DNA from 3 places in the Clostridium sp. 'deep sea' genome. Region 3 is predicted to be linked to each of the others. Evidence: riboswitches for the same ligand, from Rfam matches in the RefSeq annotation. Region 3 holds a riboswitch; each other region holds the start of a gene.
The links. Region 3 has a riboswitch for thiamine pyrophosphate ahead of thiC (phosphomethylpyrimidine synthase ThiC). Riboswitches for the same ligand answer to the same signal wherever they lie in the genome.

Region 1 (2,276 bases), 1.5 Mb from region 3:
TTTAGTTGCACCAGCTCCTACTGGGTCTAAAACAATAGGCACTGCTAGCTCATTGGCTCTAGCACCAGCAAATAACATATTTTTTACCTGCTCTGTGTCTAGGGTGCCAATATTTAAAACCAAAGCCCCCCCAACTGCCTTTACAACTGCTAATAAATCTTGGGTATCTTGGGGTGAGTGACTCATAACAGGTGATGCCCCAATAGCTAATAAAACATTAGCTACATCATTTACTGAAACATAGTTTGTTATATTGTGAACTAAAGGTGCTTTTTCTTTTAACTTAGCTAACGCTAAGGCAAAACTATTATTGTTTATCATTAAATTATTCTCCTTATTGAGTATTTTATTAATGCCTTATTATGATTAATCTATTTACTATTAGAGCTATAAAACTCATAAAAATGGTGGGTAGGACCTACCCCTTTGCCAATACTAAAACTATTCACAATAGCTCCAGTTATATACTGTTTAGCCTTTTCTACAGCCTTTGGAACAGCCATTCCTTTGGCAATATTGGCTGCGATAGCACTCGATAACGTACATCCTGTGCCATGCGTATTTTTGGTATTAATTCGTTTACTTTTATAAACAAAAAACTCGTTGCCATCGTATAAAATATCTACAGCTATCTCATCACTTAAATGCCCACCCTTTAACAAAACATATTTAGGGCCAAGAGCATGTATTTTAAGGGCTGCCTGTCTCATATCTGCTATAGATTTAATCGGCATTTTTACAAAAACCGCTGCCTCCGGAATATTAGGCGTTACCACTAAAGCCATTGGCAAGAGCCTTTTGATTAGGCTATTTTCAGCCTCAGGTAACAACAGTTTATAACCACTTTTTGAGACCATTACAGGGTCAAGTATTATATTTTTATAGTTATACTTAGCTAAAGATGTGGCTATTGCTTCTATGGATGCTATTTGGGATACCATACCAATCTTTACTGCATCTATGTTAATATCCTCAAATAAAACCTCTATTTGTTTGCTAATAATCCCGGGGTCAACATCCTGCACCGCAAAAACCCCTTGGCTGTTTTGAGCTGTAATTGCTGTAATTACACTCATAGCGTAAACCCCATTAGCACTCATGCTTTTTATATCGGCCTGTATTCCTGCACCACCACATGAATCACTGCCTGCAATTGTACATGCAATTTTCATTATTACACCCCACTTTTTTATTTATGTGTCGCTTATATCACAAAAAAACCATGTTCCAGAAAAAGAACATGGTCATAATTTCATACAGCCTTCCTTTCGCTGGAATTACCCAGGGCAAGTTCATGGGTCAAAAGATTATGGTCTTTTATCTCAGCCAGCCAATTGTGGCACCCCAAGGACACTATTCAATTACATTCACAATAACAAATATTTACTCTAAAATCAATACAATTAGGCTTTATTACCAGCATTTTTTTACTTAAAATCCTTAAAATCTTTAGTTTATGCAACCATGAAATTCCATACATTACAATGAATATTAATCCATTTTGCCCTTTTACCTTGTTTCGACATATTTCGGGGTGCTATACTAACCCTGCGATTGTTTAACATTCATGCCTAAAAAAACAATCATTTAGCTAAAGATAGGTGATAAGTTCATAAAAATATAGCTAGAGAGGAAGTTGAGAATGGATGAAAAACAAGTATTTTTAAATATTCAATCAGAAATAGGTAAGTTAAATTCAGTATTATTGCACCGTCCTGGTAAAGAGCTAGAAAGATTAACTCCAGAAAACCTTGAAAAATCATTGTTTGACGACATACCATGGGTAAAACAAATGCAAGTTGAACACGATGGATTTGCTGATGTTTTAAGAAGTAGAGGGGTTAATGTTCACTATATTGAAGATTTAATTGAAGACATTATTAAAGTTAAAGATCAAAAAGACATAATTATTAAGGCTGTATTACAAGATGCGGGTTTACGTAGTAAAGCTTTAGAGTCTGTATTACATGACTTTTTAACTGATCAACCCAGTGAAAAGGTTGTTGAATACTTAATAGCGGGTTTAGAAAAGTCTGAAACTAATCACCTTAAACGTGAGTTTACTTTAGCTGACCATATTAAAGCACATCATAAATTTTTCTTAAACCCAATTCCAAACCTATACTTTATGCGAGATCCAGCTACAGTTGTAGGTAATGCTTTGAGTGTTAATACCATGAATACCGCTGCCAGAAAACGTGAAAGCTTATTATTACAATATGTATATGAATATCATACTTTATTTAATAAAAGTAAAACACCATTAATTCACCATG
Region 2 (2,276 bases), 1.5 Mb from region 3:
TTAATGTATCTGACAATAGCGCCGATATATTGATGTAGTAATTTTAAGCAAAATAGCAAATACATTTATAGCTATACTAAGAATAATTATAGAACAAACAAATAAACAGTTAGCTAATGATTAATACAATAAAGGGAGAAAAACAATGAATTTTAATTCATTAATTCAAGACGATATTATAAAGATAATACTCAATTTTGCAAATAAAGAAACCTGTATTAGAGCTGTTTTACTTAATGGTTCTAGAGTAAATAAAAATGCTCCAGTAGATAAAATGCAGGATTACGATGTAGTATTTTTTATAAAGGATCTTGCAAATAATGACTACCGTATTGATGATAATTGGATTTATGACTACTTTGGTAATCCTGTAATTGTTCAACAGAATGATAATAAGAATAATTCATATATATTTTTAATGCAGTTTGAAGACTTTAGAATAGATTTATCATTTGAGTCACTAAAAAAAATGTCACAGCGAGCTAAACAAGATAGTCTTAGTATGTGGTTATTAGATAAAGATAACATGGCACCAAAGTTACCTGAGCCTAATGAGAGTAGCTATTTTATTCAAAAGCCAGATGAAAAAACGTATAATGCTACTATTAATGAAGCATGGTGGATACAGCCTTACATTGCCAAAGGGATTTGGAGAGATGAGTTTCCATATGTACGTAGAGTATATGATGTTTATTTAATGAAGGCAATTAGAGCTTTAATAGATTGGGATATTGCCTATAACTATAATTGGAAAGTTAACTTAGGTAAGGCAGGCAAGTGGTATAAAAACTATCTAAATAAAAAAGAATATCAAGAATTTATTGAGCTTCATGCTACCACAAATTATGAGCAAATTTGGGATAGCCTCGAAAAAGCAGGCAATTTTATACGTAAGGTTGGCTCTAGGGTGGCAGATAAACTCAACTACCAATACCCATTTTTAGATGACGAAAGAGTACGAGTTTATTTAAGTAAAGTAAGAGAAGAACTAAGAAATAATAATAATTAAAGTGTTAGTAATAACACATATTTTTACAGTTCTATTGTAAAAAATATAAAGCTATGCTAAAATCTCTTTAGAAAACTTAATAAAAACTAGGGGAGCCTGTATAAATAGGCTGAGAAAGAGATGTTATCTCTGACCCTCATAACCTGATGTGGATAATGCCATCGTAGGAAAGTCAGATATAATATGTTAACTATCTATCACAAATTTCTTAGGATTTGTGATTTTTAATTTTAAAATATATGTTATGAGGGGAGTAGAGATTATTCTACTTCTTTTTTATTTATTATTTGCTCTTTTCCCTAGAGAAAGGAGACTATTATGATAGTTAACGGTAAAGCAATGAAAATTAATAATATTACTATTGCCCAGCTACTCACTAAGTTGCAGCTATCACAAAATAAGGTTGTTGTTGAGGTTAACCTACAAATTATTGCTAAACAGCATTATGATAGTTATAAACTTAAACAAGAAGATAAAATTGAAATTATTAGCTTTGTAGGTGGTGGTTAAAATAAAAATTTTGGTAAATGAAAAAGAATTTAGGGTGACAGCTAATACAACAGCGTTTACAGTGAAACAAATTTACAAAGCTAATGCTGATATGGTTATTTTAAATGGCTTTATTATAAATAAAGATGCTGCTCTTAAAGAAAATGATACACTTACCCTGATAAAAAGGGGTGAAATTCCCTTAAGAGAAGAGCTTGAGAGTCTTTTGATAGCTCGGCATAGTCCGGGCGTGCATAACAGAATTAAAAATGCTAGGGTTGCCATAGCTGGCTTAGGTGGATTAGGATCTAATATTGCGGTATCATTGGCTCGCATTGGTATTGGCCATTTAACTTTGCTAGATTTTGATATTGTTGAACCTTGTAATTTAAACCGACAGCAGTATTTTATTAAGCACATTGGTATGAAAAAAACAGAGGCATTAAAAGATTTACTTTATAACATTAATCCCTATGTTGAAGTAAAAACGCAAGATATATTTATAGAGGAAAACAATATAGAGCAGTTATTTAAGGATGCAAATATAATTGTAGAGGCATTAGATAGTGCAGTTTCAAAGGCAACTCTTATTAATACAGTAATGTTAAAAATGCCTCATAAAATAATTGTATCGGCCTCTGGTGTAGCTGGTTATTTCTCTAACAACACAATAATCACCAAGAAAATTAAAGATAATTTTTACTTAATAGGTGACAGTGTCTCTGAAGCAAAACCAGGATGTGGACTTATGGCTCCTCGAGTTGCTATTGCTGCCAAT
Region 3 (2,276 bases):
CAATATTTAATAAAAAACAGATATCTCTATCTGTTTTTTATGTGTTACTATTCTTTTCTTAATATATTTACATCTTCACCTTTTTGCAGTTTATTCATGGTTCTTACTGCACACATTTTTCCACACATACTGCAAGAGTTTTCTACCTCTGTTTTAACAGACTCGCGATAGCTACGAGCCTTTTCAGGATCAATTGCTTCTTTAAACATGGTGTCCCAGTCTAAATCTCGACGAGCTTCGCTCATACGATAATCCCACTCTTTAGCTCCTTTAATGCCTTTAGCAATGTCAGCAGCATGGGCAGCTATTTTTGTAGCAATTATGCCCTCTTTCATATCATCTATAGTAGGTAACCTTAAATGTTCAGCTGGTGTTACATAACATAAAAAGTCTGCGCCATTAGCGGCTGCAATAGCACCACCAATAGCACCTGTTATATGATCATAACCGGGAGCTATATCAGTTACTAACGGTCCAAGTACATAAAATGGAGCATTATGACACAGCTTTTTCTCAATCATTACGTTTGCTGCAATATCACTAATGCTCATGTGTCCTGGTCCTTCAATCATAACCTGAACATCTTTTTGCCATGCTCTTTTGGTTAACTCACCTAAAATTAAAAGTTCTTGAATTTGGCTAGCATCAGTAGAGTCATGTAATCCACCTGGTCGCATAGCATCTCCTAAGCTTAAAGTTATATCATATTTACGACAAATTTCTAGTAATTCATCAAAGTGTTCGTAAAATGGATTTTCTTTATTATTAAGTTTCATCCAAGCATACATTAATGATCCACCACGTGATACTATGTTCATTAAGCGTGGGTTTCTATCAAAAACTTTGGCTGTATACTGATTAATTCCAGCATGAATAGTAACAAAATCTACTCCATCCTTACCGTGTTCTTCTACTACTTTTAAAAACTCTTCGGCTTTAATCTCAGATAATTCTTTTTCATAAAACCCTAAGGCATCATAAACTGGTACAGTTCCTATCATGGCTGTACTATTATTAATAAGTTCTTTTCTAAAATCATGGGTTTTACCATAATTAGATAAATCCATTATTGCTTCTGCACCCATATTAATAGCAGTTAAGGCCTTATCCATTTCGCCATCATAACAAAAAGCGTCTTTACTTACACCGAGGTTTACATTAATCTTAGTTTTTAATCCCTCGCCAACACCCTCTGCTCTTAGACTTGTATGATTTATATTTGCTGGTATTACAATTGAACCCTCTGCTACTTTTTTACGTAAAACATTAACATCCATTTGTTCTTTTTTAGCAACCTCTAACATTTGAGCAGTATTAATTCCTAATTTGGCTGCCTGCATTTGTGTAGAATATTTTTTCATATCTTTCCCTTTCTCTATTAAACATTTAAAAACAAAAAAAGCATAACCTAGGTTTATGCTTTAAGTAATACAATAATAATACATACTTCCCTACGCTAGCATGACCTAGATCAGGTAAAGGGTCGAAACTCAAGGTTTCCTCTCAGCAATCACACAATTACTCCCCTAGTTACATATTTAGTTTTCAAACACAATATAACACAGTAGTTAGTTAATGTAAATGTTTATTTGTAATATATTAAACCTTAATGCCATAGTGTAGCATTACGGCAATTGTTATATTTTGTACTTGTTTTAAAAGGTGCTTTTTAATACTTCATTAATAAATTTTCTTTTTGCCTGAGTAAAAAACATTACTTGTAGTAATAAGTAAAATATCATGCTAATTGTTAAACATAGTAGTATTTTAGTCATATATAAAAAGCTATGATATGTAGCGAAAGTAAATGCTATAGCCATTATTCCACCTAAAAATACTGGCAATAAAAACACTAAAATCAACTCTTTGCTTATGATTTTCTTTAAGGCTTCATTATTCATACCTAATTCATTTAATGTTCTAAATCTTTTTCTACTATGCTCTAAGCTGTTTATAACTCTTAAATAGAGTACTACTCCACTAATCACAAAAAAGATAAGGGCAATGTAAAACATAATAAATATAGTGAATTTACTAGCCACTCTAGAGTTTTTTATGTACTGTTGTTTGCATATAGGGTAACCAAAGTTTTTAGCTGCTTTTGATTGAAATTTTCCTTTTAAGCTTGTTGTCTTAATCTGTTCAAATTTCTGCATGAGATTATTTTGAATTTTAATTGTTTCTTCTAAGTTATAATAATTATAGGTATAATAGGTAACAAGATCTGCATTAGTTTCTTCTATAATTTTATTATAAAAATCATCTGTAACAACAAT

Region 1: it holds a riboswitch for thiamine pyrophosphate, as region 3 does, so the genes downstream of both, thiD (bifunctional hydroxymethylpyrimidine kinase/phosphomethylpyrimidine kinase) here and thiC (phosphomethylpyrimidine synthase ThiC) in region 3, are expected to answer to the same signal.
Region 2: it holds a riboswitch for thiamine pyrophosphate, as region 3 does, so the genes downstream of both, thiS (sulfur carrier protein ThiS) here and thiC (phosphomethylpyrimidine synthase ThiC) in region 3, are expected to answer to the same signal.

Annotation. Positions count from the first base shown of each region.
Region 1 is NZ_CP063353.1:1,681,673-1,683,948, forward strand. Features, by position in the region: gene thiM (hydroxyethylthiazole kinase) at 1-321, opposite strand, end outside; gene thiD (bifunctional hydroxymethylpyrimidine kinase/phosphomethylpyrimidine kinase) at 372-1,172, opposite strand; TPP riboswitch at 1,247-1,357, opposite strand; gene IMX26_RS07910 (arginine deiminase) at 1,643-2,276, shown strand, end outside.
Region 2 is NZ_CP063353.1:1,710,953-1,713,228, reverse strand. Features, by position in the region: gene IMX26_RS08045 (aminoglycoside 6-adenylyltransferase) at 146-1,009, shown strand; TPP riboswitch at 1,088-1,196, shown strand; gene thiS (sulfur carrier protein ThiS) at 1,328-1,519, shown strand; gene thiF (sulfur carrier protein ThiS adenylyltransferase ThiF) at 1,509-2,276, shown strand, end outside.
Region 3 is NZ_CP063353.1:230,009-232,284, reverse strand. Features, by position in the region: gene thiC (phosphomethylpyrimidine synthase ThiC) at 48-1,361, opposite strand; TPP riboswitch at 1,432-1,538, opposite strand; gene IMX26_RS01130 (ABC transporter permease) at 1,656-2,276, opposite strand, start outside.